3 regions of the Pantoea sp. X-Soil-TKNS-1211 genome follow, and region 2 is predicted to be linked to each of the others. Evidence: predicted binding sites of a transcription regulator. Region 2 holds the regulator's gene; each other region holds the start of a gene.
What was found. Region 2 encodes Fur, which represses iron uptake genes when iron is present. Its sites were predicted from a motif close to ATAATAATGAGAACNACTATCAA; they were not measured.
Positions count from the first base shown of each region.

Region 1: a site for Fur is predicted at 3,949-3,971, ahead of AC6I8W_RS08795 (TonB-dependent siderophore receptor). Genes of this name have one in related genera too.
Region 3: a site for Fur is predicted at 1,568-1,590, ahead of fes (enterochelin esterase). Genes of this name have one in related genera too.

Region 1 covers NZ_AP035953.1:1,820,931-1,831,617, reverse strand. Annotated here, with positions in the region: gene AC6I8W_RS08815 (helix-turn-helix domain-containing protein) at 1-96, shown strand, start outside; gene AC6I8W_RS08810 (phosphatase) at 165-902, opposite strand; gene ghrA (glyoxylate/hydroxypyruvate reductase GhrA) at 950-1,888, opposite strand; gene treA (alpha,alpha-trehalase TreA) at 2,096-3,778, shown strand; gene AC6I8W_RS08795 (TonB-dependent siderophore receptor) at 4,010-6,109, shown strand; gene AC6I8W_RS08790 (SDR family NAD(P)-dependent oxidoreductase) at 6,189-6,494, opposite strand; gene AC6I8W_RS08785 (hypothetical protein) at 6,823-7,344, shown strand; gene bamE (outer membrane protein assembly factor BamE domain-containing protein) at 7,341-7,688, shown strand; partial or broken gene AC6I8W_RS08775 (AraC family transcriptional regulator) at 7,785-7,904, opposite strand; gene AC6I8W_RS08770 (GlsB/YeaQ/YmgE family stress response membrane protein) at 8,251-8,499, opposite strand; gene AC6I8W_RS08765 (flagellar brake protein) at 8,683-9,417, shown strand; gene AC6I8W_RS08760 (FGGY family carbohydrate kinase) at 9,517-10,687, opposite strand, start outside.
Region 2 covers NZ_AP035953.1:1,296,094-1,306,780, forward strand. Annotated here, with positions in the region: gene glnS (glutamine--tRNA ligase) at 1-609, shown strand, start outside; gene AC6I8W_RS06170 (hypothetical protein) at 845-1,240, shown strand; gene fur (ferric iron uptake transcriptional regulator) at 1,299-1,745, opposite strand; gene fldA (flavodoxin FldA) at 2,102-2,632, opposite strand; gene ybfE (LexA regulated protein) at 2,759-3,034, opposite strand; gene ybfF (esterase) at 3,203-3,967, opposite strand; gene seqA (replication initiation negative regulator SeqA) at 4,215-4,757, shown strand; gene pgm (phosphoglucomutase (alpha-D-glucose-1,6-bisphosphate-dependent)) at 4,783-6,423, shown strand; gene kdpE (two-component system response regulator KdpE) at 6,462-7,136, opposite strand; gene AC6I8W_RS06210 (DUF2517 family protein) at 7,378-7,578, shown strand; gene AC6I8W_RS06215 (YbgA family protein) at 7,730-8,686, shown strand; gene phrB (deoxyribodipyrimidine photo-lyase) at 8,700-10,127, shown strand; gene AC6I8W_RS06225 (type 2 GTP cyclohydrolase I) at 10,145-10,687, shown strand, end outside.
Region 3 covers NZ_AP035953.1:586,191-596,877, forward strand. Annotated here, with positions in the region: gene AC6I8W_RS02610 (enterobactin synthase subunit F) at 1-59, opposite strand, end outside; gene AC6I8W_RS02615 (MbtH family protein) at 52-273, opposite strand; gene fes (enterochelin esterase) at 303-1,514, opposite strand; gene AC6I8W_RS02625 (TonB-dependent siderophore receptor) at 1,768-4,020, shown strand; gene pmrB (two-component system sensor histidine kinase PmrB) at 4,017-5,075, opposite strand; gene pmrA (two-component system response regulator PmrA) at 5,072-5,734, opposite strand; gene dacB (serine-type D-Ala-D-Ala carboxypeptidase) at 5,734-7,167, opposite strand; gene greA (transcription elongation factor GreA) at 7,414-7,890, shown strand; gene yhbY (ribosome assembly RNA-binding protein YhbY) at 7,998-8,294, opposite strand; gene rlmE (23S rRNA (uridine(2552)-2'-O)-methyltransferase RlmE) at 8,421-9,050, shown strand; gene ftsH (ATP-dependent zinc metalloprotease FtsH) at 9,225-10,687, shown strand, end outside.

The DNA of each region.
Region 1 (10,687 bases), 520 kb from region 2:
TCTCAGCTGGAACGGAAAGAGAGTAAACCCCAGAAGAAAACCAGAGAGCGGCTGGCAAAACTCTACGGATGCCGCCCGGAACAATTAGTGCTTTAAAGCCAAAAGGCCACCTTTGCCGGGTGGCCTGCCCTTACATGCCATCACGTCCGCTAAGGCAAAAAAGTTTAAAAATCCGCCAGTTCGGCAATATGTTTGCCGGTACGCTGTTCGAGAAAATCGAGCAGGCGGCGCGGCGTGACATTTAACACGCGATCTTCCGGAAAATCCACCTCACGGGCGATGCGCAGGCAATGTTCAAAGTTACCGAGTGTAAACGCCGTGTGGGAGTCCGAGCCAAACGCCAGACGCCCACCGGCATCACGGACCGCTTCGGCGATCGCGCGACAGTTAGGTTCGCTGCCCGGACGGGAATGGGTGAACGACGAGTTGTTAAGCTCCAGCGCCACATCATAATGGGCTGCCGCTTCCGCAATCGCACGGATATCCACCGGGAATTTCGGGTTGCCGGGATGGCTGATGATATGCACCCGGCCGCCCGCCATCGTGGCGATCATCGCTTCAGTGTGATGTGTTTTGTCGCGCGGGGCATACACCGGCTCATGAAAACCGGCGACGATCAGATCCAGCGCATCCAGCATCGGGCCGCTGCAATCAATCTCGCCCTGCTGGTTTTTGATATTGGCTTCAATACCACGCAGTACGCCAACACCATCGATGACACGCGGCCAGATACGCATGTTAACAAAGTGCCAGTAGTGTGGTGCATCGGCCATATCCGGGCCATGATCGGTAATCGCAAACAGCTTCAAACCATTTTGTTTGGCCTGAGCTACATAGTCATGCAACGTACTATAGGCATGGGTACTGGCAACGGTATGCATATGTAAATCAACGGGATACATCGGATTCTCCTGACAGGCCGCCCGCAATGTGCAGGCAGCAACGTAAATTAATAACCGCGCTGACGATCCACCCGTCCGGAGGGTTGTTGCCCCTGCTCCAGCTCAAGTATGGCACCGGCAATATAATCCATCGCCTCAGACGGTAAGGTGATGGCCGCATTATGTGGCGTGATTGTGACATGCGGATGAGACCAGAGCGGATGATGCGCCGGTAGCGGCTCGGTCTGGAACACATCCAGGGCTGCCGCCGCCAGTTGACCGCTGTTCAGTGCCGCCAGCAAATCGTCTTCTACCACATGGGCACCCCGCGCAATATTGAGGAAATACGCCTCTTGCGGCAGGCCTCCGAGCAACTGGCGATCAATCAGGTTGGTGGTTTCGGCTGTAGTGGGTAGCAGGTCAATCAACACCTGGGTGCCATCGAGAAACGCGGACAGTTGGTCGCGTCCATGGAAAGTGGTCACCCCGTCGAGGGTTTTCGCTGAACGGCTCCAGCAACGCACCGGAAAGTCCCACTGGAGCAGGCTCTGCGCCACGCTGCTGCCCAACACGCCTGCGCCAAGGATCCCAATGGTGAAATTTTCGCGCGTGTGCGGTTTGAGCTGCTGCCAGTGCGCCTGTTGCTGCTGGCGCTGATAGTCGGCGAAACGACGGAACCAGCCGAGCACGCACCAGGTGGCATATTCCTGCATCTGACGTGCCATGCCGGTGTCTTCCAGCCGGAACAGCGGCACGTCAGCCGCCAGCATTTCCGGATGCTGGCGCAGCTGCTGCAAAATCTCGTCCACGCCTGCACCCATCGCAAACACGCCTTTTAACGCACGTCCACGCAGCATCTCCACCGGCGGTGAACGCACCACGGCATAATCCGCCGGTGCACTATCGCCGGGCTGCCAGCGACGTACCTGCGCCTGCGGCAAGCGCTGACGTAACCCGCTGAGCCAGCTCTCGGGGTCCATCGACGGGTGATACCAGATAATCTCCATACTGCTCTCCTTTTTTTCTTTCAGCCTCAGGGAAATAGCGCCGCAGGGCAAGCAAAAACCTTAGCGCGAATGCAATTTCTTCCGTGATTAATTCCGGGTGCTTCACATTTCCTGTGCCGCAGGCGGCTAAGCCCGGTGATAGCGACTAAAGTTGTTTGGGTGGTCAATGCGTTAGCGCACCACCTTTTCGGACAAGGAGAAAAACCGATGATAAAAAATGTCATATTTACATCAGGGCATCTGCGCCTGTTGCTCAGCACCGCCCTGCTGATGGGGAGTGCCGTAGTCCATGCCGAAGATAACGGCCGTATGCTCAACAATCAGCCGCAGCCACCGGATATCCGTCTCGGACCGCTGTTTAACGCCGTGCAGCAAGCCAAATTTTATCCGGACCAGAAAACCTTTGCCGATGCGGTGCCGAAATATAATCCCTCATCGATTCTCGCCGACTGGCAGATGCAGAAAAGCCAGCGCAACTTTGACCTGAAACATTTCGTCGATGCCAACTTCATCCTGCCTAAAGAACAGGATAAATACGTACCACCTGCCGGTCAGAGCCTGCGTGCCCATATTGATGGCCTGTGGCCGGTACTGACGCGCTCCACACCCCAGACCAGCCAGTACGATTCTCTGCTGCCGCTGCCAAAACCCTATGTGGTGCCCGGTGGCCGTTTCCGTGAGGTGTATTACTGGGATAGTTACTTCACCATGCTCGGCCTGGCAGAAAGCGGCCACTGGGACCGGGTGCAGGACATGGTGGATAACTTCGCCTCCGAGCTTGATCGTTTCGGACATATCCCCAACGGCAACCGCAGCTACTATCTGAGCCGCTCTCAGCCGCCGTTTTTTAGTCTGATGGTCGATTTGCTGGCGACCCACAACGGCGACAGCGTCTACACCAAATATTTACCCCAGTTGCAAAAAGAGTATGACTACTGGATGGCGGACAGTGACAAGGTGGCAGCCGGTCAGGCCAGCAAGCGGGTGGTTAAACTGAGCGACGGCACGCTGCTCAACCGCTACTGGGACGCACGCGATGTGCCGCGCACCGAATCCTGGCTGGATGACGTGAATACCGCGAAGAAAGCCACGTCACGCGATAAGGCGCAGGTATACCGCGATTTGCGCGCCGGAGCGGCCTCGGGTTGGGACTTCAGCTCACGTTGGTTTACCGATGCACACAATCTGGCCACCATCCGCACTACAGAACTGGTCCCGGTGGATCTGAATAGCTTGCTGTTCCATCTGGAACAGACCTTATCTAAAGCCGAGAAGCTGGCGCATCACAACGATCAGGCACAGCAGTTTGCCACCAAAGCGGAAACCCGTCAGGCGGCGATCAATCGTTATCTGTGGAATGAACAGCAGGGTTGGTACGCTGACTATAACTGGCAGAAAAAGCAGGTGCAGCCGCAGCTCACGGCAGCAACATTGTTCCCGCTCTATATGCAACTCGCCAGCGATAAGCAGGCAGAACGTACGGCGACGGCAGTAGAGAAACAGCTGCTGAAACCCGGAGGGCTGGTCACCACCACCGTCAATAACGGCCAGCAGTGGGACGCGCCCAACGGCTGGGCACCGTTGCAGTGGGTCGCCGTGACCGGACTGGAACATTATAAGCAGCCGCAGTTGGCACAGCAGATTGGTCAGCGCTTTCTGCAAAATGTACAGATGACCTATGACAGGGAGCACAAACTGGTCGAGAAATACGTGGTGGAAGGCGCGAAGCTGGGCGGTGGTGGCGGTGGCGAGTATCCGTTGCAGGACGGTTTCGGCTGGACCAACGGTGTGACCCTGATGCTGCTCGACAAATATTGTCCAAAGGATAAAACCTGTAATAGCGCACGTGATATCCCGAATATGCCCACGCTGACCGCGACGCACCCCTGATTCCCCTCTCCCGGCCGGATCGCCCGATCCGGCTACTGATTCATGGTAGCGGCGCGATTTATCGCGCATTTCCGTGATCGCTGTCGGTAAAACCCGCGCGATAAATCGCGCCGCTACGAAATGATATGTTAATCAAACCTTCATTTACATCTTGAAACCCATTCATCGAAAAGATAATAATTCTCACTCTTATAACCATTATTATTATCCTTATCTTTCGAAGGAACTAAGATGACCTGCCTGTTTACTCTTAATCGTTGCCGCGTGCTATGCGCGCTGGCCCTGGCGTTACCCGGCATCAGTTTTGCTGAAGATTCGCTGGTGGTAACCGCCCAGCCACAGGAGAGTGCCACCTCACCGACCGAAGGTTATCTGGCGACGCGCAGCAGCGGCGCAAGTAAAACCGATCAGCCGCTGATCACCACGCCACAGTCGATTTCGGTGGTGACACGCCAGCAAATGGAAGACCAGGGGGCCACCGATCTCAATCAGGCGTTAAATTACACGCCAGGTGTGTTCACCAACTTTGGTGGGGCGGCGACCCGCTACGACACCATCTCACTGCGCGGTTTCCACGGCGGCGACGTGGATAACACCTTCCTTGATGGCCTGCGCGTGATGAGCGACGGTGGCAGCTTTAATATCCTGCAAGTGGATCCCTGGTTCCTCGACCGGATTGATATCATCAAAGGTCCCTCTTCTGCTTTATATGGTCAGACGGTGCCCGGCGGCCTGGTGAATATGGTGAGCAAACGACCACAGTTCGCCGAAGAGGGACATTTCCGCCTGTCGACTGGCACCAACGCCACCAACAGCGCCGCCTTTGATTACACCAACGCGATTAACGATCAGTGGGCATTTCGCCTCACCGGAATCACCCGAAACAGCGATACCCAATACGATCACACCCGCGAAGAGAAGTACGCCATTTCACCGCAGCTGATGTGGCAACCCGATGACGATACCAGCCTGATCCTGCGCGCTTATCTGCAAAAAGATCCTTCCGGCGGCTATCACGGTTCGGTGCCAGCCGAAGGCACGCTGTACAGCCACAATGGCCGCAAGCTGAGTGACAGTTTCTATGAAGGCGATAGCGCGCTCGATCAGTTCAAGCGCCACGAGCAGATCTACAGCTATGACTTTTCTCATCGCTTCAATGAGGTGTGGTCAGTGCACTCCACCGGCAGTTACAGCCACTCGAATGTCGATCTTGATCAGGTCTACCAGATTGGCTGGGATGCGACTAACCCAGACCTGCTGACACGCTATTATTCAGGCGAACGCTCCTCGCTGTCAGCGTGGGCCACTGATAATCAGTTGCAGGCCGATTTCGCTACCGGAGCCGTGCAGCATCGCGTCACGCTGGGGGCGGAATATCATCGTTATAAGAACGATATTCTGAGTGCCAGCGACTACGCCAGCTCACTCAATCCGTGGACCGGAGCAGCGGTGGGCAGCATGCCGGACTTCGACTGGGCGGCAGAGACGCGTCGCTACTACCAGACCGGCTTGTATTTGCAGGATGAGCTGCAACTGGACCGCTGGCACCTCGATCTGTCTGGCCGCTACGACCGCATCGTCTCGGAGAATGGCACCAGTCGCCGCCAGGATGATCACGTCAGCGGCCGCGCAGCCCTGCTGTATGCCTTCGATAATGGTGTCTCCCCGTATGTCAGCTGGAGCCAGGCGATTACCCCTGCCTCGCTCACCGACCCTGATGGCAACCAGCTGAAACCCACCACCTCAGAACAATACGAAGCCGGGGTGAAATACCAGCCGGTTGGCACACGCGACATGTACTCGATTGCGGTGTACGACCTGACGCAGAACGATGTCGCCAACCGTGATGTGATTTCCGGCACCTACACGCCATCAGGCAAGGTCCATTCACAGGGTATCGAGCTGGAAGCGCGTAACCAGCTCACCCCGCGTTTCAGCACCATTGCCGGGTATACGTTGAACCATCTGCGCTTTAAAGACTCCGTCGATGGCAACGACGGCCATACGCCGTATGTCACCCCCAACAGCATGGCATCGTTCTGGGGGCATTATCAGTTCGACTATGGTCTGAGCGCCGGGGCTGGCGTGCGTTACATTGGTAAGCAGTGGGCGGATAACGAAAACACCACGCGTTTGCCGTCGGTGACCTTGTTTGATGCATCGGTAAGGGCCGATTTGGCCACATGGAGCAGCAGCCTGAAAGGGGCATGGTTGCAGGTGAGCGGTAATAACCTGACGGATCGCAAATATCTCGCCGCCTGTTATGGCACCGGCTATTGCTATCGCGGCGCAGAACGCACCGTGACAGCAACGATTGGCTACGATTTCTAACGCATCAACCGCATCTGATGAAATCATCAGATGCGGCCTGAATTAGCGCACTACCCCGGTCGCCAGCCGCATCAATCGGTCAAAAATGCGCTCGGACAATCAGCGACACATCTTCTACCGCGCCATAGGAGCCATACCCGGCGTTATTGACTAATACGTCGATGCGCCCTGATCTGGCAATAATGTCAGTGATGCCTGCCTGCATGAAATCATCATTTGTCATATCCATCGCCAGCACATGGACACCATTATCGGCCAGATTGTGCATCCGTTCGACACGGCGTGCGGCAGCGTAAACCGTGAAACCCAGGGCTTTGAGACGATGCACGGTCGCTTCACCGATGCCGGAAGAGGCGCCTGTGACGAGAGCAACTTTGGAGTTCATAACAGATTTCCTTACACGAAAATTCAGGAGCTTAGCGGCCAGGATTTAGCCGCTTTATTTACGAGAGAGTGTAGGCAATGGATGAAGGGATTTATCTGGCGAGATGCGCCAACGCGCTTGCAAAAAGCGCCAATGATTTGATCCTGGTAAAGCAACAATGCGACGTTCACGTTATTGAACTGGTCATTTTGCCCTGAAGAACAGGAGAATACTGCCGATATTATTTTCTGGACTGGAAAGGAGAAGATGGATGAAAGGAACAGAAGTTAATATTGCTCTGCTCGGAATGAACAACACAAAAACAAATACCGCAAGGAAATAAACAATAATGAATCCTTTAATGATCAGGAATGGTGCAGGTAAAGCGGTTGTGTTATCTGTGAGTTTGTTATTCGCTGGCTGTAATACCTATTTCCCGAAACCTGCACTGTATGTTCCCCCTGCAAACACTCCAGATGTCGCTAAAATTCGGTTGATGGGTGCACCGATGAGCTATGCCTTGTATCAAAAAGATAGCGACGGTAAGGAAACCGGAGGATGGGTTCAGGAACATAGTGCATACGTTAATATTCTGATGGGAAATACCAGGGATCTGGGATTTCCAAAACTGAAAAATAAAGATTACAGCGACACCTTTTTCGAAACGACGTTACTCCCTGACCGTGTCACAACCATTCATCACTCCTTATACGGTGGTTGCAGTGTAAATCTTAACATCACGCCGAAGAAAAACGCGTTGTATGAGGTCCATTACAGCTACGCAGATAAGTCCGGTTATTGCGTCATTTATGCCAAAGAAATTAAATATGACGCTGACATGGGCATTTATTACGAAGGCGATATTAAGTGAAAATTAAACATTTCCTCCTGTTAGCGTTGAGTTCAATTGCGTTGAGCGGTTGTATGGCGAATGTGGACCGAACACGTTCTTCTGATTTGAATAATTACTCAGAGAAGGTCATCCGGGAGAGTATCGTTACGGGCAAATCCACCAAAAAAGATGTGCTGCTATTACTCGGCACGCCTGCTACACCAAAGGAATTTAAAACCGCCAACACCTGGATTTATGCCTCAAAAGTAGTGGATCGCCGCCTCTATTTCTTCATCCCGATAATCAGGGACAGAGATCAACTGCTGTTGTTAGAATTTAATGACGCTGGCGTAGTCAGTAAAATGGATTATACCGAGAAGTGATTTATCGGCAGGCGTATTGCCTGCCAGATTGTGATTCACGCTCTACCATTAGCGTATTTTTCTTTACGTTGTCCCATAACGGTATACACCGCATGTTCAGGAACTTCCGTTCAAACGCATTGCACCACAGACACCATCAGGCTTTTGCCCGGTCCAGTCGTGGAATGCACGATAAAAAGAGTTGGGATCGTCAAAGCCGAGGAGAAAAGCGATCTCCGCCACTTGCAATGAGTCCGGGACATCGCCTGGCTCAAGCCAACGCGGTGCTACCGTCAACTCGCCCTGTTTACCGACGTCCACCACCAGGCTCATCGGGGCAACTAGCGGCTTATACTTCGCGAGGCGTTGTGCGGAAATCCCCATGTCTCTGAGCAGCGGTTGCCACCCGATATCCAGTGCAAAAGTTTGGGTACGTTTCATTTTTTCAGTATAACGCTGACAGTTCACAGAGGTGACTGGCAAAAAACGCCAGATCCTCTGCAAAATGCGCCAGCGTAAGCGTGGAAAATAAAAAAACCCGCCATCTGCTGCCAGATGGCGGGTTTCAGGGAAATCGGATGGGTTACGTGCGCACTTTACGGTAAATCCACAGCACCAGAATGGCACCAATCACCGCCACCACGAAGCTGCCGAAGTTGAATCCGTCCACCTTACCAAAGCCAAACAGGGTACTGACCCAGCCACCTACCACCGCACCCACTATGCCGAGAACCACGGTCATAATGAATCCGCCGCCGTCTTTACCCGGCATAATCCATTTAGCGACAATCCCGGCAATCAGGCCAAAAATAATCCATGAAAGAATACCCATTTGTTGCTCCTTACTTTATTAATCAAGGTGTTCACAGCGCTAAGTATAGTCGGAATTTTTTGACCTGCTGCACAAACGCAACGGGAAATAATAGAGAGTCGGTTAAAGCTTTTTTATCATTTACCGATAATTGACGGAAAGCCGCGCACGCGTGTTAGTCATGATCGGAAAGTGGAGCAGGACGTGAGAGAACCCGATAAAGAACAATATATTAAACGAGGTACATTGGCTGTTCTGAATGTAATGAAGGATCTGTTACGTTTTCAGACCCCGCTAATGGTGAACTTCTCGCGCGGGCAATTTATCAGCCGCATGCTGGCGGCAGATGAAGACCAGGTGATTTTCGATCTGGGTAGCAATAGCCAGGATAATGAGCTGGCGTTGCAGAGTGGTGAAATCAACATCGCCGCCGAAACTCAGGGGGCAAAAGTCGAGTTCAGCCTGAGCGGTTTACAGAAAGTGGACCATGAAGGTCTGCCTGCCTTTGCCGCCTCCCTGCCGGAACTGGTGTGGCAAATTCAACGTCGTGAGTTTTTCCGCGTTAACGCCCCGATGGAGCCGGTATTCTGGTGTCACAGTGAATGGCCGGACGGCCACCAGGCCCGTTTTCGCTTGCAGGATCTCTCGCTGGGCGGCATTGGCGTGCTGGTGGATGAGAAACTACCCGAAGGTCTGAATCGCGGTGATACCTTTAAGAAACTGCGGGTGGAACTGGGCGAATATGGCCAGTTTGAGGTGACGGCTCAGTTGCTGCATATCGGTGAACGCAGCACCATCACCAGTAAGAATGAAACCCGCGTGACACCGCGTTTAAGTTTCCGCTTTACCGCCATCGAGCCAGTGCAGGAACGTCAGCTACAGCAGGTGATCTTTGCGCTGGAACGTCTGGCACGCGATAAGGCGAATAGGTTTCAGTAACAACATGCGCGATAAATCGTAGCGGCGAGATTTATCGCGCAATTTTATACGCGCTGCCAGTAAAACCCGCTCGATAAATCGCGCCGCCACGGATCGACATTAGCAAGGCTGATAACGACAGCGTGCCACGGCTGCCAGCCATCCCTGATAATTCTCGCGCATGCTCTGCGCCTGATCCGCACGCGGTTCGATCAGGCTTCCCCCCTGCAACGCCGCCATGTCACTGCCCTGCTGCCACCAGCCCAGCGTGCGCCCGGCCAGCAACGCGGCCCCCAACGCCGAGACTTCCGGAGTTGGCGCACGACGTAGTGGACGCTGCAACACATCAGCCTGAAGTTGCATCAGCCAACTGTTTTCCGTGGCGCTGCCGTCGACGCACAGCGCGGGAAGCCGCACCCCACTCGCCTGTTCCATAGCAAAAAAAACATCAGCAATCTGGAAGGTAATGGATTCGAGCGCCACCCGAGCCAGCACCGCCGGGGTGGCCGCATCGGTTAACCCGCACAGCATGCCGCGTGCTTGCAGATCCCACCAGGGCGCACCCAGCCCGGACAGCGCCGGAACAAAGTAGATGCCCTGATTGCCCGTGGTACTTTGCGCCAGTTGGGTCAACTCACGTGGATCATTGATACCAATCATCCGTCCCAACCAGGCCGCGCCAGAACCGGTGTGAGTGATGTTGCCTTCAAACGCAAAACGTAAGGTGCCGTCATGCCACGCCACCGTGGTGCTGAGGCCGTTTTCGGTCAATAACGGCGTCGCCATTGACATCATCAATGAGGAGCCAGTGCCATAAGTGGCTTTCACCACTTCTTCGCTGCCGCTGCGCTGCGCCTGAAGCGCGGCGTGGGAATCACCAATGCGCGCCAGCAACGGTGTGCCGGGTGGTAAACCGGGGATATCGTGGATCGTTACCACGCCCTGTGCGCTGGCTGACGGCACGATTGAAGGCAGTGCCGCACGCGGAATATGAAACAGCGCCAACAGTTCGTCATCCCAGTCACCGCTGTGCAGGCTATATAACTGGGTGCGCGCCGCGTTGGCGTGATCGGTGACGAAACATTCACCGCCGGTCAGTTGCCAGCTGATCCAGCTGTCGACCGTGCCAATACACAACTCGCCCGCCTGGGCACGCGCCAGGCCATCCGGCAGCGCCGCCAGCATGCCGGTCAGTTTGGCGGCGGGAAACATCGGGTCCACCGCCAACCCGGTCAGACCGGTGATGCGCGGTGCTTTACCCGCCTGGCGCAAATCACGACAGAATGATTCA
Region 2 (10,687 bases):
ATTGAAAACCTGCCTGCGGGTCATGAAGAGATCATCACCATGCCAAACCATCCGAACAAACCGGAAATGGGGACGCGTGAAGTGCCGTTCAGCCGTGAAGTGTGGATCGATCGCGCGGATTTCCGTGAGGAAGCCAACAAGCAGTACAAACGTCTGGTGCTGGGTAAAGAAGTCCGTTTGCGTAATGCTTATGTGATTCGTGCCGAGCGCGTGGCAAAGGATGATGAAGGCAATATCACCTGTATCTACTGTACCTGCGACGTCGATACTCTGAGCAAAGATCCGGCTGATGGCCGTAAAGTGAAAGGCGTGATCCACTGGGTTTCTGCGATCCATGCGCTGCCTGCGGAATTCCGTCTGTATGATCGCCTGTTCAGCGTGCCAAACCCGGGTGCGGCGGAGGATTTTCTCACCACCATCAACCCGAATTCGCTGGATATCAAACAAGGTTTTGTTGAGCCAGGTCTGCGCGATGCAGTAGCGCTTGCGCCGTATCAGTTTGAACGTGAAGGCTATTTTTGCGCGGATAGCGTTTATTCGCAGCCATCCAGGCCGGTATTTAACCGCACCGTTGGTTTGCGTGATACCTGGGCGAAAATCGGCGATTAATCCTTTTTGTCGTTTTCCCCATATCCTGATAAAAGGGCGAGAAATCGCCCTTTTTTATTGGCTGTAATTCAAGGTTAGCCATCTTTTATGCTGTGGGTTGTGAAACGTGCTTGTTACCGGGATTTGAAACTAATCTGACTTTAGCAGAATTAATCCATTTGCCAGTGTTAAAAACTTTTTTTCAGGTAGGCTATGCGCTCTCAGACGTTGCTCCGCGGGTTATAAAGGAAAAAAAATGACAAGTCTCGCTCAGGAAGCCAAACATAGCGTAGTGGTATTACATCAGCTTATCGAACGTATTTTTAATCAGTCAGAAAATACAGACGACAGCATTGAACTGTTCCTTTCGCACTTTCACCCGGATTTCAAAATGGTGACGCCGCAGGGTAAGCAATTGGATTTCAATGCAATGGAAGTGCTGTTCCGTCAACTGCGTGGCCAGCGTGAAGGAATGCGTATTGCTACCAGCGAACATGCCATCATCTCGCAGCAAAGCAAGGAAGTGACGATTCAGTATCGTGAATTGCAAATGATGAACGGCACCAACCAGAGCCGCATCTCGTTGGCGGTCCTGGATTGCAGTACCTCCATTCCACGCTGGCGATATTTGCAGGAAACGCTGGTGTTGTGATGCAGCGATAAAAAAACCGGTGCCTGGGCACCGGTTTTTTTATACTGCATAGCACATTTTATTGCTTGTCGTGGAGCGTCTCGTCTTCGCGGCAGTCTCCTAACGCACAGTGGCCGTACAGATACAGGCTGTGGTTAGTCAGTTTGATCCCATGACGTGTGGCGATTTCGCGCTGACGGGTTTCAATGGATTCATCGCTGAATTCAATCACTTTGCCACAATCCAGACAGATCAAGTGGTCATGGTGATGCTGCTGTGTCAGTTCAAAGACGGATTTACCACCCTCGAAGTTATGGCGGGTGACGATTCCCGCGTCATCAAACTGGTTAAGAACGCGATAAACCGTTGCCAGACCAATCTCTTCGCCCATGTCGATCAGGCGTTTGTACAAATCTTCCGCGCTGACGTGATGGCATTCGGGTTCCTGAAGCACTTCCAGAATTTTCAGTCTGGGTAGCGTGACTTTCAGGCCAGCCTTCTTCAATGCGGAGTTGTTGTCAGTCATGCGGATATTGTCCTGTTACTTAGCTAGTCACTTGCGGCGCAGGGCCTTGAATGTCGATCACGCGCATTCTCATTTGCGTCTCATTATAGAACTCAAGCAGTGAAATGAAAACCAAGGGAATATCCTGAAAATCACCAGTGGCTGTAAGGAAAAGTGTCTCTAACGCCGGCGGGGATCATGCAGGTCTTTGTTTCCATTTCACTCAGCCTCATTCTGATGCCAGAGGAATAAGCGGATGACCGTTATGGGTATTCTACAGAATTGCGGGAAAAAGTTAAAAAACAGTAGCTATTATTTTTATAGGAAATCCCTTTAACTCAATGTGAGCCAGCGCCCACATTGAGGAGGGCAGGGGATCAGGCTTCGATGATCTCTTTCAGTTGCAGCTCATCGAAAATCTGTTTCACCCACTTATCAACACGTTCGTTGGTCAGCTCAGGCTGACGATCTTCGTCGATGGCCAGGCCAAGGAAGTGTTTATCATCTGCCAGACCTTTAGACGCTTCGAAATGGTAGCCTTCGGTTGGCCAGTGGCCAACAATCACCGCACCGTTAGGTTCGATGATATCGCGGATGGTGCCCATCGCGTCACAGAAGTATTCTGCGTAGTCTTCCTGGTCACCGCAGCCGAACAGCGCAACCAGTTTTCCATTGAAATCAATCTCTTCCAGCGTCGGGAAGAAATCATCCCAGTCGCATTGTGCTTCGCCGTAGTACCAGGTCGGAATGCCCAGCAGCAGGATATCGAATGCTTCGAGATCTTCTTTGGTGCTCTTGGCAATGTCATGCACTTCGGCCACATCTTTACCCAGTTGTTTCTGGATCATTTTTGCAATGTTTTCAGTATTGCCGGTATCGCTGCCGAAGAAAATGCCTACGATTGCCATGAGTTAAGTAACCTCTTAAATCCTGATTAGGAGTTGAATGCACAGTTAAGCGAATGATAGCAGACCGGGCAAAGTGGCGGAACTTGTAAAGCCGTGACTTTTGTTCCTGCGTGCGGTCTGCACGTGTTACGACAGTTTGAGTTGCGCCAGCAGCATTTGTTCAATCAATTCACTACGGCTGATGTTTTGCTGCTCTGCCAGAGTATTGAGCGCGTCAACCGCCTCACTACTCATTTTCAGTTCCACGCGCCGCAAACCACGTACTTTGTCGCGTTTCAGCTGATTGCGCTTGTTAATGCGCAACTGTTCGTCACGCGTTAGCGGACTGGTTTTGGGACGACCGGGACGTCGCTCATCAGCGAAGAGATCGAGCGTGGTACGGTCAGTTTGTTCTTTTGCCATTTTTTGTAAAACTGAGTGGGCGCGAACGGCGGAAAGGCGCTGCGCAATTTATACATTATCGGCCCTGCCACGGTGAAAAAATCATCCGTGGCAAATTTTTAGCGCGACATCATACTCCAGCACCCCTTGCGACGCCAACCTTAAACGGTCTACGGCAAGCTTTTGCTTTTACAGTACAAAAAAGCGGCGAACCGCGCGTAAAACCGCCTCAGGCTTTTCGGCATGGACCCAATGACCTGCGCCACTGATGACGTGCGCATGTGCCAGAGGGAACTGCCGCAGCAGTGCATCGCGATGCTGATTATCCAGATAAGGTGACTCGCTGCCGCGGATAAACAATGCCGGATGCGGCCAGGCCGGGACCTCTTGCCAACCGGAGATGGTGGCGTAGTTATCCCACAACACCGGCACATTGAAGCGCCATTCCCCATCCTGGAACGACTTAAGAATGAACTGAATCACGCCCTCTTCAGTAAGACAAGTACGCATCACCTCGGCGGCTTCACTGCGTCGCGTCACACCCGCAGCGCTCACCGCACGGATGGCGGCGAAAATCTCATCATGGCGACGGGTCTGATAATCCACCGGTGCGATATCAATCATCACCAGCTTTTCAATGCGTTCCGGCGCAATGGCGCTTAACGTCATGGCAATTTTGCCGCCCATCGAATGACCGATGACGCCAACACGGTCGAGGCCTTGGGCGTCGAGGGTCTCAACGATATCCTGTGCCATCGCCGCATAGTTCATCACGTCGCTGCGCGCGGAGAGACCGTGATTGCGCACATCCACCTGCAAGGTGGGGCGAGCATCACGCAGGCCTCGCGCCAGCACACCCAGGTTATCCAGGCTGCCAAACAGGCCATGAATTAACAGAATGGGAGGGGCATCAGGGGCAGATTGTTCAGTTTGCAGACGGGCATTCAAAATCATGGCAAAGTTCTTACGGTTGTGGGCTGCGCTTAGGTTATCATGAATCCACCTGTCCAGGAGCCAGCCTGGTGGGCATTAGGGCATATTCCGACTTTTGCCCTGAAACGATGCCAGCGCTATCGGCCGCCTGGGATTTAACTTTATAATCCTCATGTTAGAGCCCGCTCACATTTTGCACGGCAGGATTTTGCTAAGGCCTTTGCAGAAATGCGTGGTTCTGTCATTTGCCAGAATCGTACGGAAAAAGATGAAAACGATTGAAGTTGACGAAGAACTCTACCGTTATATTGCCAGCCATACCCAGCACATTGGTGAAAGCGCCTCCGAAATTTTGCGCCGCATGCTGAAGTTCACTGCCGGTCAGAGTGCCCCTGCAACCCCTGCTGTGGCTCAGGCTGCGGCAAAAGAAGCCCAGCCAGTTGTGACGCAGGCACGTCCGCAGGATCGCGTTCGCGCGGTACGTGAGCTGTTACTTTCCGATGAGTATGCGGAACAGAAAAAGGCGGTTAACCGCTTTATGCTGGTGTTGTCAACGCTCTATCGTCTTGATCCCGCAGCCTTTGCGGATGCCACGGCGTCACTGCAAGGACGCACCCGCGTCTACTTTGCCGGTGATGAGCATACGCTGCTGCAAAATGGCACCCATACTAAGCCGAAGCATGTGCCCGGCACGCCGTACTGGGTGATCACCAATACCAATACCGGTCGCAAATGCAGCATGGTGGAACACATCATGTTAGCCATGCAGTTCCCGCAGGAACTGACAGAGAAAGTTTGCGGCACCATTTAAACCGAAGCGTCAGGGAGAAGCGCCAATGGCCAATCACCCCCGTGCCGGGCAGCCCGCCCAGCAGAGCGATTTGATTAACGTTGCACAATTAACCTCTCAGTACTATGTCCTGAAGCCGGACGTGGACAACCCTGAACATGCGGTGAAATTTGGTACTTCCGGTCACCGTGGTAGCGCAGGACGTCACAGTTTCAACGAAATGCATATTCTGGCGATCGCGCAGGCGATCGCGGAAGATCGTAAGAAGAACGGCATCACCGGTCCGTGCTATGTCGGGAAAGACACCCATGCGCTGTCTGAACCGGCGATTCTGTCGGTACTGGAAGTGCTGGCGGCGAACGGCGTGGATGTGATTGTGCAGCAGGACAACGGCTATACGCCGACACCGGCAATCTCCAACGCAATCCTTGAGCACAACAAACGCGGTGGTGCACTGGCGGATGGTATCGTCATCACCCCGTCGCACAACCCGCCGGAAGATGGTGGCATCAAGTACAACCCGCCGAACGGTGGCCCGGCCGATACCAACGTCACCAAAGTGGTGGAAGATCGTGCCAACCAACTGATGAAAGCGGGTCTGCAGGACGTGAAACGTCTGCCACTGGATCAGGCGTGGGCCAGCGGCCATATCGTCGAGCAGGATCTGATTCAACCGTATGTTGAAGGGCTGGCGCAGGTCATCGACTTCCCGGCGATTCAGAAAGCCGGCCTGAAAATCGGTGTCGATCCGCTCGGCGGCTCCGGTATGGCCTACTGGCAGCGTATCGCTGAGCATTACAAGCTTGATATCACCATTGTGAATGATGCGATCGATCAGACCTTCCGCTTTATGCATCTGGATAAAGATGGCGTGGTGCGTATGGATTGCTCGTCAGAGTGTGCGATGGCGGGCCTGCTGGCTTACCGTGACAAATTCGATCTGGCTTTCGGTAACGATCCCGATTATGACCGTCATGGCATCGTGACGCCAGCCGGTCTGATGAACCCGAACCACTATCTGGCGGTTGCGATCAACTATCTGTTCCAGCATCGTCCGCAGTGGGGCAAAGATGTCGCCGTGGGTAAAACCCTGGTGTCCAGCGCGATGATTGACCGCGTGGTAAACGACATCGGTCGCAAGCTGGTGGAAGTACCGGTTGGTTTCAAATGGTTCGTTGATGGCCTGTTTGACGGCAGCTTTGGCTTTGGGGGTGAAGAGAGCGCCGGGGCATCCTTCCTGCGTTTCGATGGCACCGCCTGGTCCACCGATAAAGACGGCATCATCCTGTGTCTGCTGGCTGCGGAAATCACGGCGGTAACCGGTAAAAACCCGCAGCAGCATTATGATGAGCTGGCCGCGCGCTTTGGTGCACCAAGCTACAACCGTTTGCAGGCAGCGGCGACCTCGGCACAGAAAGCGGCACTTTCTAAGCTGTCACCCGAAATGGTGAGCGCCGACACGCTGGCAGGTGACCCGATCACCGCACGCCTGACGGCGGCACCGGGTAACGGGGCTTCGATTGGTGGCCTGAAAGTGATGACGGAGAACGGCTGGTTTGCGGCGCGTCCGTCCGGCACCGAAGATGCCTACAAAATCTATTGTGAAAGCTTCCTCGGCGCAGAGCATCGCCAGCTGATTGAGAAAGAAGCGGTAGAGATCGTGAGCGAAGTGTTGAAAAACGCCTAAGCGCAGCGAAAGGGAAAAAGGCGCGTAATGCGCCTTTTTTATGGCATAAATCGATAGCCAATGCCGGTTTCGGTCAGCAGATGGCTCGGTTGGGTGGGGTTGGCTTCCAGCTTCTGGCGCAGATGCCCCATATAGATGCGCAGATAGTGGCTATGCTCCACCGCATTTGGTCCCCAAACCTGGTTCAGCAGTTGACGTTGTGTCAGCACTTTACCGGCATTGTTCAGCAGCAGGCTGAGCAGCCGGAATTCGGTCGGTGTCAGATGCACCTCTTCGCCAGCACGCAGCACACGTCGTGCGGCCAGATCGACCGTGACCTCACCAAAACTTAATACCGGTTCGGGCTGGCTGCCCTGATGACGGCGCAACGCCACTCGTACCCGTGCCAGCAATTCGCCAATACCAAAGGGTTTGGTGAGATAGTCATCAGCACCGGCATCCAGCGCATCGATTTTATCTTGCTCATCGGTGCGGGCAGATAACACGATCACCGGCATGCTGCTCCACTGGCGCACTTCGCGGATAAAATCATTGCCATCGCCATCGGGTAGACCGAGGTCGAGGATCACCAAATCAGGTTTGCGCGTGGCGGCTTCAATCAGGCCGCGTTGCAACTGCTCGGCTTCCACAATTTTTAACCCTTCACCCTCCAGTGCCAGGCGCACGAAACGGCGGATCTCCTTTTCATCTTCCACGATCAAGATGGTGGTCACACGAACTCCTGCGGCAAAAAATGGATAACAGCCCACTGTAGCAATAAATCGCGCCGACGTCCGTGCGGAAGTTTGTTACTCAGTGGGAACCTGGTGTTTACATTCGTGTAACTTAATTTCAGCCTGACGATGAAATGGACAAAAAAAGATCAAAAAAGTGGTCGGATGAGTAGTAAAATTACACAACCAGGCGTAATATTCGTGTCAGATCACATTTTCTAAGACTCACCAGGAGGCAACCATGTATCAGGCATATCCGTTCTACAAAGTTGTGCTGCGGCGTGCGCTGGTGGTGTTACTGGGGGTGCTGGCGCTCCCTGTGATGCTGTTCCGTGCTGACCGTGCGCGTTTCTACAGCTACCTGCACCGTATGTGGTGCAAAACCAGCGCTAAGCCGGTATGGCTGGCGCAATCTGAAGCGGCAAGCGGCATTTTCTGGTAACGCAGTATCGCTCCCGCTCCACCCGGTGCTTTTCCTGAAGCACCGGGTTTTTTTATGCCAATTTTTCACTCCGCATTCCTTCAGACGCTGTGTTCGCCGTGCATTTCAGCTACACTTTAAACCTGTACAGAATTTATGGAGTTGTACAAGTATGCGCGAAAAAATTCCTGTCGGTATCAGTGCCTGTCTGCTCGGGGATAATGTCCGCTTTGATGGCGGCCATAAACGTTTTGCCTTTGCCACAGACGAACTCTCCCCCTTTGTGCATTTTGAAGCGGTGTGTCCGGAGATGGCGATTGGTCTGCCGACACCGCGCCCGGCGTTACGTCTGGTGAAAGAGGAGGATGCGCGTGTGCATCTTTGCTTCAGTAAAGCGGGCGGTAATGAAGTCACCGATCAGATGGCACAGTGGTCAGCTCAGCGAGTGAAAGCGTTGCATCATTTGTGTGGCTACATCCTGTGTGCCAAATCACCCAGTTGCGGCCTTGAGCGGGTACGGGTGTATGAACCGGACACTAACAACAACCGTAAAGCCGGAACCGGCATCTTCACCGAGTTTCTCCAGCGTGAACTGCCGTGGTTGCCGCTGGAGGAGGATGGTCGTCTGCACGATGCGGATATCCGCGAGAACTTTATTGGCCGCGTTTATGCCCTGCATGAATTCAATCAGATGTGGCGCAACGGTCTGACGCGTCATCAACTGATGGCGTTCCACAGCCGCTACAAACTGCTGCTGCTGTCCCATTCTCAGGATGAATACCGTGAGTTGGGACGTTTTGTGGCAAAGATGGAGGCATGGGATACGCTGGATCATTACGCCTTTGAATATCGCAACCGGCTGATGCGCCTGCTGGCTCACCCATCAACCCGACGCAACCACACCAATGTGCTGATGCATGTGCAGGGTTACTTTCGCCCTCAACTGACCTCGCCGCAGCGTCAGGAGCTGGCTTTGCTGATTGACCGCTACCGTCGTGGGGTGCAGCCGTTGCTGGCACCGATCACCATGCTGAAACATTACATGGCGGAATTTCCGCATCCGTGGCTGACCCAGCAGCGTTATTTTGACCCTTACCCGGAAGCGCTACGTCTGCGCTATGGCCAATAATTTCAGGAGTGTTATGACCACGCATCTTGTCTGGCTGCGCAATGATTTACGCATCAATGACAACAGCGCGCTGTATGCCGCCTGTCGCGATCCGAACGCCCGCGTGCTGGCGCTGTTTATCGCCACGCCCGGCCAGTGGCAACAGCATCATATGGCAGCGAAACAGGCGGCATTTATTTATCAAAGCCTGTGTCTGTTGCAGACGTCGCTGGCGGAACGAGGTATCCCGCTGCATTACCAGCAGTGCGACGATTTTGCCGCGTCGCTGGATTTGCTGGCGGAGTTTTGCCAGCAGCATCAGGTGGATCAACTGTTTTACAACTACCAGTACGAAATCAACGAACGTCAGCGTGATGCCGCAGCAGAAAAACGTCTCGATGATCAGGGGGTGATTTGTCAGGGCTTTGATGACAGCCTGCTGCTGCCGCCGGGCAGCGTGCAGACAGGTAATCACACCATGTTCAAGGTGTTTACCCCGTTCAGCAAAGCCTTTGTTCGTCGTCTGCATCAGGGACTGCCCGAGTGCCATATGGCACCCCGCGCCCGTCAGGGTGCGCCGATCAAGGTCGATAAGAAAATCCCGCCTTTCGATTATCCGTTGGAGGATTTCGACGTCGCGCTGTTTCCCGCAGGGGAAGAGGCGGCACTGAAACAGCTGCGCCATTTCGCGCAGCAATCCGTGGTGGATTATGCCGCTGAAAGGGATAAGCCCGCCGTGGATGGCACCAGTCGGCTGTCGGTGTATCTGGCGACTGGTGTGCTGTCACCGCGCCAGTGCCTGCATCGCATCCTCAAACAGCACCCGGATGCACTGGATGGCGGTCACGCGTTTGTCTGGCTGAACGAATTGATCTGGCGCGAGTTCTATCGTCATCTGATGGTGGCGTTTCCTGCATTGTGCAAGCATCAGCCGTTTGTCGCCTGGACGCGTAACGTGCGCTGGCAGAAGAATCAAAGCCACCTCACCGCCTGGCAGCAGGGCAAAACCGGTTATCCGATTGTGGACGCGGCGATGCGCCAACTGAATACATTGGGCTGGATGCATAATCGGCTGCGTATGATTGTCGCCAGTTTTCTGGTGAAAGACCTGTTGATCGACTGGCACGACGGAGAACGCTACTTTATGCAGCAGCTGATTGATGGCGATCTCGCCGCCAACAACGGGGGTTGGCAGTGGGCGGCCTCCACGGGTACTGATGCGGCTCCCTATTTCCGCATTTTTAACCCAACTACCCAGGGGGAACGTTTCGACCCGCAGGGGGCATTTATTCGTCAGTGGCTGCCGGAGCTGGCAGACGTCCCGGACGCGCATATCCATCAGCCGCACGTCTGGGCGCAGAAAAATAATATGGCACTCGATTATCCCGCGCCGATCGTGGAACATAAGGACGCACGTAAAAAGACACTGGATGCCTTCGAGCGCGCGCGCAGCGCGGCCTGAAAGGTCAGGGAGCCATTATGAATCATGTTGAATTAGAGCACATCGTTAACCAGCAGCTGAACAGCAGCACCTTCAGTGACTATGCGCCCAATGGGTTGCAGGTCGAAGGTCGCCCCGAGGTTAACACCATCATCACCGGTGTCACCGCCTGTCAGGCATTGCTGGACGAAGCGGTGAAACGCAATGCGGATGCGGTGATGGTGCATCACGGTTACTTCTGGAAAAGCGAAGCGCCAGTGATTAAAGGGATGAAACGCCAGCGCCTGCGTACGCTGCTGGCCAATGATATCAACCTGTATGGCTGGCATCTGCCGCTCGACGCCCATCCACATCTTGGCAACAACGCGCAGCTGGCGCGCCTGTTCGATATCGAGGTGAAGGGGGAGGTTATGCCGCTGGTGCCGTGGGGCGAGCTGGCGGAGCCGTTGAGCGGAGAGGCGCTGGCACAACGCATCGCACAAGCGCTGGGACGCACGCCGTTGCATTGCGGTGATAATGCGCCGGAGAAAATTAAACGCATCGCCTGGTGTAGCGGCGGCGGTCAGGGCTTTATTGACAGT
Region 3 (10,687 bases), 710 kb from region 2:
GCAACCAGTGGCAGGGTCTGTTGTTCGGTGTGGGGTCGATTCATCAGGAATTCAGACATTGTCGCTCCGGTTAGTGTCCTGCGTCACTGGGCGGATATTCCCCCAGTTCTGTTCCAGCCAGCTGAGGCAATCTGGCTGTGGCTGGGGGCCATACACGGCATGCCAGCCAGCGGGAAGGTCGCTAAACGCGGGCCATAAACTGTATTGTTGCTGCGGATTGCGCAGCACCAGACAATCCTGCTGCGGATCGTCGAAGGGATTGCGATGTTCCATGTCGGCTCCTGAGTCCGGGCGAGATGAATTTATGTCGGGGTGCGCCACAGCGCCTGTAAGCCAACGAGCAGGCCACCGCGCCAGCACAGCGCGTCATGTCCACCTTCTACCGGTTGGTAGTGCACCTGATATCCGGCGGCTTGCAACATCTGTTGCAGTTGCTGATTCGCCTGCAAAATCAGTCCTTCACGTTTGCCCGCTTCCAGCCAGAAACGCAGCGGCTGACGCGGTGCCAGCCCTTGCTCCAGTTGCTGCAACAGCCAGCCATGCGGGTTACCACGCTCCGGCCACCAGAAGGAGCCGGACAGGCTGATGGCGTTGCCAAACTGCTGCGGCCAGTGCAGCGCCGCGAATACCGAGGCCAGGCCGCCAAAGCTTTGCCCGGCGACCACGGTGCTATCGGCCTGTTGTTGGTACGGTGCCCACTGCGCCACCTGGGGGAGTAATTCCTCCTGCAAGGCTTGCCAGAACAGGGCGTTACACGGCAGCTCACGGCTGCGATGCTCACGATCGATGATGTCGATAAACAGATAGACGGCGGCGGGCAATGCGCCCTCATCGGTGAGTTGTTGCAACGGGCCAGCAATCGGCATGCTGTTAGCCCAGAACTGGCCGTCGAGCAGAATGGCCAGTGGCCGGGACGTAGGTTGCGCCTCACCGGTGCAATAGATCCACACCCGGCGGCTATTGCCGAGTAAGTGGCTGTCCCAGCGATATTCTTGCAGGGCGATTGCGGGGGCGCGGCCTTCATCAATCGCCTGCCACAGCTGTTGATTGGGGGCCTGAGGCAGATGCAATGGAGAAACGCCCATGCCGCGTCCACCTGACCAGCCACGCAAGGCATTGAGCGGATCAGATTGGGCGGTGGGGAATTTGTCGCGCCACCAGTTGCGCAGCGCGTACATGTCGACATCACCGGAAAAATCAGTCGCCTGCTCATCCGGCATCAGGCAGTAGCTGCCACGCCAGTTGGCTGGCAGGGTGGTTTGCCAGTACCAGACATCGGTAGTGGCAACACGCATCAGGGATTGCGGGGCGCGGCGCTGGTGGTGATCGGTCACACCGGTAATGTTGATCCACACCCGCTGGATACGTGACTGCGTCTCGTTGCCCTGCGGATCGCGCCAGAGGAAAGTGACCAGGCATTCGCCGTCCACTTCACCTTCCACACGCGGGATACCTTTACTTTGTTGCTCCTGCCACCAGGCTTCACTGCCGGTCAGATCATTTAGCCAGGTCATAGGTGCTGCCAGTCGCCATTTACTCAAGGATTCTTTCACAAAGGTGATAAATAATACTATTGATAATTATTTGCATTTGCAATAGGGTGTTTCCGCTCATAAATGAGCGCGCTCGTTCCGCCTGTCAACTTTCCCATTAAGGAAAGGATGCGCAACGGATGGCACTGCCAGGCTTGGAACGGGGCTTTGATAAGGACTGTGACCTTCTCACCGGCTCGCCAGTGACCTTTACTGGCAATCCAGGAACGAAAAAATGACAAAATATTCGCGTTTATCATTAGCTATTCTGATTGAACTGGGCCTTCTTTCCAGCAGCGTCTGGGCAGCAGAGACCTCCAGTAGTACGACTACCAGCACAGACGCCAATTCACACGATGGCGGCACCATGATGGTGACCGCCGAGCAACAGACGCTCCAGGCTCCCGGTGTTTCCACCATCACCGCTGATGAAATCAAAAAGCATCCGCCAGCCCGTGACGTCTCAGAAATCATTCGTACCATGCCGGGTGTTAACCTGACCGGTAACTCAACCAGCGGCCAACGTGGCAACAATCGCCAGATCGATATCCGTGGCATGGGGCCAGAAAACACCCTGATTATGGTCGATGGTATCCCGATTACCAGCCGTAACTCGGTACGACTTGGCTGGCGTGGCGAGCGTGACACTCGCGGTGATACCAACTGGGTGCCACCGGAGCTGATCGACCATATTGACGTGATTCGTGGTCCGGCAGCGGTGCGCTACGGTAACGGCGCGGCGGGTGGTGTGGTGAACATCATCACCAAAAAATACACCGATCAACAGTGGCACGGTTCCTGGAATACCTATTTCAACGTCCCACAGCACAAAGATGAAGGTGCAACTAAACGCACCAACTTCAGTCTGCAAGGACCGCTGGGCGATGATTTCAACTTCCGTTTATACGGTGGTTTAGCCAAAACGCAGGCTGATGCCTACGACATCAACGAAGGCCATGCGGCAGACCGTACCGGGACTTACGCGGGCAGCTATCCGGCGGGCCGTGAAGGCTCAGTCAATAAAGATATCAATGCGTTACTGAGTTGGGCGTTTGCACCGATGCAGACACTGGAACTTCAGGCGGGCTATAGTCGTCAGGGTAACCTGTATGCCGGTGATACCCAGAACACCAACACCAGCACGCTGGTGAAAAGCAAGTACGGCGACGAAACTAACCGCATGTACCGCCAGAACGTCTCGCTGAAGTGGACCGGAGCCTGGGATAACGGCGTCAGCACCAATACCTGGGGACGTTACGAGAAAACCCGTAATAGCCGTATTAATGAAGGTTTGGCTGGCGGCACCGAAGGGATCTTCTCCAACAGTGGTTTCAACACCATCCAGTTGGATGACATCATGCTGCACAGTGAAATCAGCATTCCGTTTGAATGGCTGATCAACCAGACGGCAACCCTGGGTACCGAATGGAACCAGCAGCGCATGAAGGATCCGTCTTCAACCACGCAGGCGGCCAACTACGGTAGCGTACCGGGCATCTCCAATACCGGACGTAGTCCTTACTCACAGGCTGAAATCTTCTCGTTGTTTGCTGAAGACAATATGGAAGTGACGGACAGCACCATGCTGACGCCAAGCCTGCGTTTCGACCATCACTCGATTGTCGGTAACAACTGGAGTCCATCACTGAACCTGTCGCAGGGACTGGGCGATGACTTCACGCTGAAGATGGGTATCGGTCGTGCTTATAAAGCGCCGAGCCTGTATCAGACCAACCCGAACTATCTGTTGTACAGCAACGGCCAGGGGTGTGCTGACGCCTCCAGCGCCTGTTATCTGCAAGGTAACAAAGACCTGAAAGCGGAAAACAGCATCAACAAAGAGATTGGTCTGGAGTGGAAACACGAGGGCTATCAGGCTGGTTTGACCTGGTTCCGTAACGATTATCGCAACAAAATTGAAGCCGGTATGGTTTCAACCGGTACGGCTTCCAATGGCACCACCAACATTTACAAGTGGGAGAATGTGCCAAAAGCGGTAGTTGAAGGTCTGGAGGGAACGGTTAACATTCCGTTCTCCGATGCGGTGACCTGGAATAACAACTTCACCTATATGTTGCAGAGTAAGAACAAAACCACCGGCGACCGTTTGTCGATTATTCCGCAATATACCCTGAACTCCACGTTGAGCTGGCAGGCGATGGAAGATCTGTCACTGCAAACCACCTTTACCTGGTATGGTAAGCAAGTGCCTAAGAAGTATGACTATCATGGCGATCCGGTTACCGGCAGCGCCACCGATCAGGTTAGCCCTTACTCCATCCTTGGCATGAGCGGTACGTATGATGTGAACAAGTACGTTAGCGTAACCGTGGGTATCGACAACCTGTTCGACAAGCGTCACTGGCGTCAGGGTAATGCCCAGACCACCGGTAACGCCAACACCGGCTCTTATCTGTACGGTGCGGGTGCCAATACCTACAACGATTCAGGCCGTACTTACTACATGAGCCTCAACACCCAGTTCTAATTCAGTGACTGAGGTAACTGGCAGCGGGCAATCAGTCCGCTGCCATCTTTACGGTTCAGCAACGCCAGACGACCACGATGCATCTGCACGATGCGCAGCACGATATTCAAGCCCAACCCACTGCCGCCGTAGCGTTGATCGCGACGCCGAAAGGCTTTGGTTAACTCTTCTGCCGCGCTGGCTTCGATGCCTGGTCCTTGATCCCAGACTTCAACAATCACCTGCTGTGCTTCCTGACGTAACACTACCTTCACTTCACTACCTTCCGGGCTGTAGCGCGAGGCGTTTTCCAGCAAATTGCGCAGCATCAGACGCAGCAATACCGCTTCGCCCTGTTGCGGTATGTCGGCACCCTGCGGCCAGTGTAGTTGTTGCTGACGTTGCTCATAAAGTTCGGCCATCTCGGGCTGGAGCGGTTGCATGATGTCCTGTTGCCAGTGCAACTGTTGATAGTGACCACTCGCCAACGCCTGCCCTGCGCGTGACAGCATCAGCAACTGTTCGACGGTGTGCATCAGTTGATCAATGCGCGCTACCAACATTTCGCTCTGTGGCACGTTCTGTTGTTGCAGCAATTCCAGATGCAGTCGTAACCCGGCCAATGGTGTGCGCAACTCGTGGGCGGCATCGGCGGTGAACAAGCGTTCCTGCTGAATGGTGTGATCCAGGCGCGACAGCAGCTGATTAATTGAGGTGGTCACCGCTACGATTTCTTCCATCTCAGAATAGAGTGGCAAAGGTGACAGGTTATCGGCGGAACGATGCGCCAGGCTGTTTTGCAGTGACTTGAGCGGGCGGATAATCCAGTTAATCGCCCAGAAGGAGAACAATAACGTCAGGCACACCATCACCAGCGAGGGCAGTAGCAACGAGGCTATCGCTTCACGGATTTCATTTTCAACGTGTTCATTGCGTGCTTTAGCGGAGAGGGTTTCACTCACCAGAAAACCGATTTGCTCCCGGCTTTCGTGCCACAACCATACGGCGCTCATGATCTGGCAGGTGAGCAGAATCAGCGCCAGCATAATCAGTAATCGCTGACGCATACTGTTCATTCTCGTACTTCCAGCCGATAACCTACGCCGCGTACGGTTTTGATGCGGTCTTTGCCGAGTTTGCGACGCAGATTGTGAATATGGACTTCCAGGGTGTTGGATCCGGGATCATCGTTCCAGCTGTAGAGATCCTGCTGTAAGGTTTCACGGTGCACATTCTGCCCGACACGCATCAGGAGGCGTGTCAGCAGCGCGAACTCTTTAGGGGTGATCTCCAGAGGCAGGTTTTCCAGCAACACCTGCTGAGAACTGAGGTTGAGGGTCAGATCGCCCTGCTGGAGCAGGTTGTCGCTGTGGCCCTGATAGCGGCGAATTAACGCGCGCGCGCGGGCCTGCAACTCAACCAGCGCAAAAGGTTTCACCAGATAGTCATCAGCACCGGCATCTAACCCGTCTACGCGATCTTCCAGCGCATCACGCGCGGTGAGAATCAACACCGGTACGTTGATCCCGTCGCGCCGCCACTGGCGCAGCAAGGTCGCGCCGTCGCGATCCGGCAAGCCGAGATCCAACACGATCAAACTGTACTGGCCGCTGCGCAGTAAGGCGTTGCTTTCTGCGGCGCTGGCAGCACAGTCCACGGCGTATCCCTGGGCGCTCAGTGCCTGGGCCAGGCCCGATTGCAGCAGCGCATCATCCTCAACGATTAACAGTTTCATCAGTTGTTCTGGTAAATGTCCTTGTAGAGGCGGCTCTCAAAACGCACCAACGGAATACGACGTGTCTTTTGATCTTCCGGCGGGACAGCGTAGCCTGAAAGGTACTGCACAAAGGCGACACGCGCGCCGCTGGCCGTGGTGATAAATCCTGCCAGATTATAGACGCCCTGAAGTGAGCCGGTTTTGGCTGAGACTTTGCCATCCACTCCCGCCTCATGCAGACCACCACGATATTGTAGCGTGCCGTCATAACCCGCCAGCGGTAGCATCGAAATATAATTCAACGTCGAATCATTTTTGGCAATGTATTGCAGCACCTGCATCATGGTATCCGGGGCAATCAAATCATGGCGCGACAGGCCGGAACCATCCACCTGAATGCTGTTACCGAGATCAACACCGGCTTTTTCGCGCAGAATACGACGGACCGCGTCAGAACCGGCGCGGAAGGTGCCTGGCACGTTAAAATAATGATGGCCGATGGTGCGGAATACGGTATCGGCAATCATGTTGTCCGATTTCTTCAGCATGGTATGCAGCAGATTATGCAGCGGTGCAGATTGTGTCGAGGCTAACACCGTGCCCGGCGATGTCACCTGTGTCTGGCGCACCAGATGGCCGCTGTAATCAATATCTGCGGCCCGCAGCTCATCTCTGAGGATTTCACCCGCCCAGGCCGCACCATCCTGTACCGCAAATGCCAGTGGCAGCGGTTCGGCACGTTGACGCATACAACCGGTCAGGGTGTAGCGATTCAGTTCACCAGGCACCACGTCCAGCTCGCAATATTGTCCTTCACCACTGTTGCGGCCCAGGGTGCGGACCTGGCTGAACATATGCGCCGGATAATAAGAGGCGATACGCACAAAGGCATTTTCGCCCGGCGTGTTGGCGCTGTAGAGCGAAACGGAGAAACAGTTTTTATCAACAATCGCCGCACCCGGCGGGGCACTGAAACACTGGGTCAGGTCGTTCCACGGCCAGCCTGGCGCCATATCATGGCTGGCGAAGACCGAGGTATCGATCACCAGGTTGCCTTTAATATGGGTGATGCCCTGCTTTTTCAGTGCGGCAACCATGTTGCGCAGATCCTGACGGCTTAGCGTCGGATCGCCAGCAAAACGCGCCACCAAATCACCGTTCAGCGTACCGTCGCTGACGGCACCTTTGGTTTCCAGCGTGGTCTGAAAACGGAAGTCGGGTCCGAGTTCCAGCAGCGCCGCCAATGCGGTGACCACTTTCATGGTACTGGCCGGTAGCGCCATCTGTTTGCCATGAAAATCGATGATCGGGGTTGATGCGCCCACTTTTTGTACCATCAGCGCCAGGTTTGCGCCGTCTGGCAAATACTGCATGTATTCTTCAACGGGGGCTGCTTGCGCCTGCAGCATAAACGCACAGGTTAGTCCGGTAACAAGTCGTGAAAATCGCATAATCTCGCGGTAACTGACGGGTGAAGGCGACAATACTACGTCCCCGGACGGTGCAAAGTAAACGATGACCCACAGGGAACTCTGGGGTAAAATACGTATCAAAATGCAAAACCAATCCTGACCCGGAACGCTTTCCGGGTCAGGATTCTTTTGCTTGTGAAATGAGGTAACGCGCCGCAGAAGCTGTTTTCTGCTGTCACCAGTCAGGATGACGCCGTTAACCAGGAAAGATGACGAGGAGCCAAAATGAATCAGATTCCGATGACGTTGAAAGGCGCTGAAAAGCTGCGCGAAGAGCTGAACGAACTGAAAACCGTTAAGCGTCCGCGCATCATCGCCTCTATCGCCGAAGCCCGTGAGCATGGCGATTTGAAAGAGAATGCCGAATATCATGCTGCCCGCGAAGAACAGGGGTTCTGCGAGGGTCGCATCCAGGAGATCGAAGCTAAGCTCTCCAATGCACAAGTTATTGATATTACTAAAATGCCGAAAACCGGCCGCGTCATTTTTGGTTCTACCGTGCGGGTTTTGAACCTTGATACTGACGAAGAATCGACCTACCGCATCGTGGGTGATGATGAAGCCGATTTTAAACAAAATCTGATTTCAGTGAACTCGCCGATGGCGCGTGGTCTGGTTGGAAAAGAGGCAGATGACGTCGCGATCATCAAAACCCCAGGTGGCGATGTGGAATATGAGATCCTGAAGGTGGAATACCTTTAAGATATTGCTACGCTTTGAAATGCGTTGCTGCATATTGTAAAGAAAGGAAAAAGGCCGCATAGCGGCCTTTTATCCCATGCAGGAGCATGGCACCTTCTTTGCCCGCCTTACGAGCGAGGCAGAGAAATTTTGCTCTCTTTTGCAGGGCGATACAGCACCAGCGTTTTGCCGATGACCTGTACGTTGCAAGCTTTAGTTTCACGCACGATCGCGTCAACGATCAGCAGCTTAGTTTCACGATCTTCCGAGGCAATTTTTACCTTGATCAATTCGTGATGTTCGAGCGCCTGTTCGATTTCGGCGAGCACGCCTTCTGTCAGGCCATTTCCGCCCAGCATAACAACGGCTTTAAGCGGATGGGCAAGGCCTTTCAGGTGCTGTTTTTGTTTGGTACTCAGATTCATCGTATTTTTTTGCTTACTTAGGGATTGAAAACGGTTCATTCTACCGCCATCTCGGGTATATCGCCAAATCAACGCAACCAATGCGTGCTGATTTATCGCTACGATGACGATTTAACTGGAAAAATTATGACGGGTAAAAAGCGTTCGGCCAGTTCCAGTCGCTGGCTTCAGGAACACTTTAGCGATAAATATGTGCAACAGGCACAGAAAAAAGGGTTGCGTTCGCGCGCCTGGTTTAAACTTGAGGAAATACAGCAGGGTGACAAGCTTTTCAAACCCGGTATGACAGTGGTAGATCTGGGCGCTGCACCCGGTGGCTGGTCGCAATATGTGGTACAACTGATTGGCTCATCTGGCCGTATTATTGCCTGTGACCTGCTGCCCATGGACCCGATTGTCGGTGTTGATTTTCTGCAAGGCGATTTTCGTGACGAAGCAGTACTGAAGACGCTATTGGAACGCGTTGGTGACGAAAAAGTGCAGGTGGTCATGTCGGACATGGCGCCGAACATGAGTGGTACACCGGCGGTTGATATTCCACGTTCCATGTATTTGGTAGAGTTAGCGTTGGAAATGTGTCGGGATATTCTGGCGCCAGGCGGCAGTTTTGTAGTGAAAGTGTTTCAGGGAGATGGCTTCGATGAATACCTGCGGGAAATTCGCTCCCTGTTTACGAAAGTGAAAATTCGTAAGCCGGATGCTTCGCGTTCACGTTCGCGCGAAGTGTACATTGTGGCGACAGGGCGCAAACTATAACCTGTTCTGCCGGGATCAAAGCAAGGCGACCAATGCGTTTACACCGATGAGTATTCTGACTTTCAGGGTAAACAAGCAAAATCATCAGCGCCGCGATTCCAGATATGCAGGATATATAGTACCCTACGCTGTCTGTTAACACCGTTGTAATATGAGGTTAATCCCTTGAGTGACATGGCGAAAAACCTGATTCTCTGGCTAGTCATCGCGGTTGTGCTGATGTCGGTATTCCAGAGCTTTGGGCCCAGCGAGTCGAATGGCCGTAGGGTTGATTATTCAACCTTCCTGTCGGAAGTGAACCAGGATCAGGTCCGCGAGGCACGTATTAACGGGCGTGAGATTAACGTTACCAAAAAAGACAGTAATAAATACACGACCTATATTCCTGTCAACGATCCCAAGTTACTCGATAACCTGTTGACCAAAAACGTCAAAGTGGTTGGCGAACCGCCGGAAGAACCGAGCCTGTTGGCCTCGATCTTTATCTCCTGGTTCCCGATGCTGCTGTTGATTGGCGTGTGGATCTTCTTTATGCGTCAGATGCAAGGCGGCGGCGGGAAGGGCGCGATGTCCTTCGGCAAGAGCAAGGCCCGCATGCTGACCGAAGATCAGATCAAAACCACTTTTGCTGATGTGGCCGGTTGTGACGAGGCCAAAGAGGAAGTGGGTGAGCTGGTCGAGTATCTGCGCGAACCGAGTCGCTTCCAGAAACTGGGTGGTAAAATCCCGAAAGGCGTTTTGATGGTGGGTCCTCCGGGGACCGGTAAAACGCTGCTGGCAAAAGCGATTGCCGGTGAAGCCAAAGTGCCTTTCTTTACCATTTCCGGTTCTGACTTCGTTGAAATGTTCGTCGGTGTCGGTGCATCTCGTGTGCGCGACATGTTCGAGCAAGCGAAAAAAGCCGCACCTTGCATCATCTTCATCGATGAAATCGATGCGGTGGGTCGTCAGCGTGGCGCAGGTTTAGGCGGTGGTCACGACGAACGTGAACAGACGCTGAACCAGATGCTGGTTGAGATGGACGGCTTTGAAGGTAACGAAGGTATTATCGTTATCGCGGCCACTAACCGTCCTGACGTGCTTGACCCGGCGCTGCTGCGTCCAGGCCGTTTCGACCGCCAGGTGGTCGTCGGTTTGCCTGACGTACGTGGTCGTGAGCAGATCCTGAAAGTGCATATGCGTCGTGTGCCGCTGGCAACCGATATTGATGCTGGCATCATCGCACGTGGTACACCCGGCTTCTCCGGTGCTGACCTCGCGAACCTGGTAAACGAAGCTGCATTGTTTGCTGCCCGCTCTAACAAGCGCGTGGTATCGATGGTCGAATTCGAGAAAGCGAAAGACAAAATCATGATGGGTGCGGAACGTCGCTCTATGGTGATGACGGAAGCGCAAAAAGAATCGACCGCCTATCACGAAGCAGGCCACGCGATTATTGGTCGTCTGGTGCCGGAACACGATCCGGTGCATAAAGTGACGATTATCCCGCGCGGTCGTGCCCTGGGTGTGACCTTCTTCCTGCCGGAAGGCGATGCGATCAGCGCCAGTCGTCAAAAACTGGAAAGCCAGATCTCTACGCTGTACGGTGGCCGTCTGGCTGAAGAGATCATCTACGGTGTTGAGCATGTATCAACCGG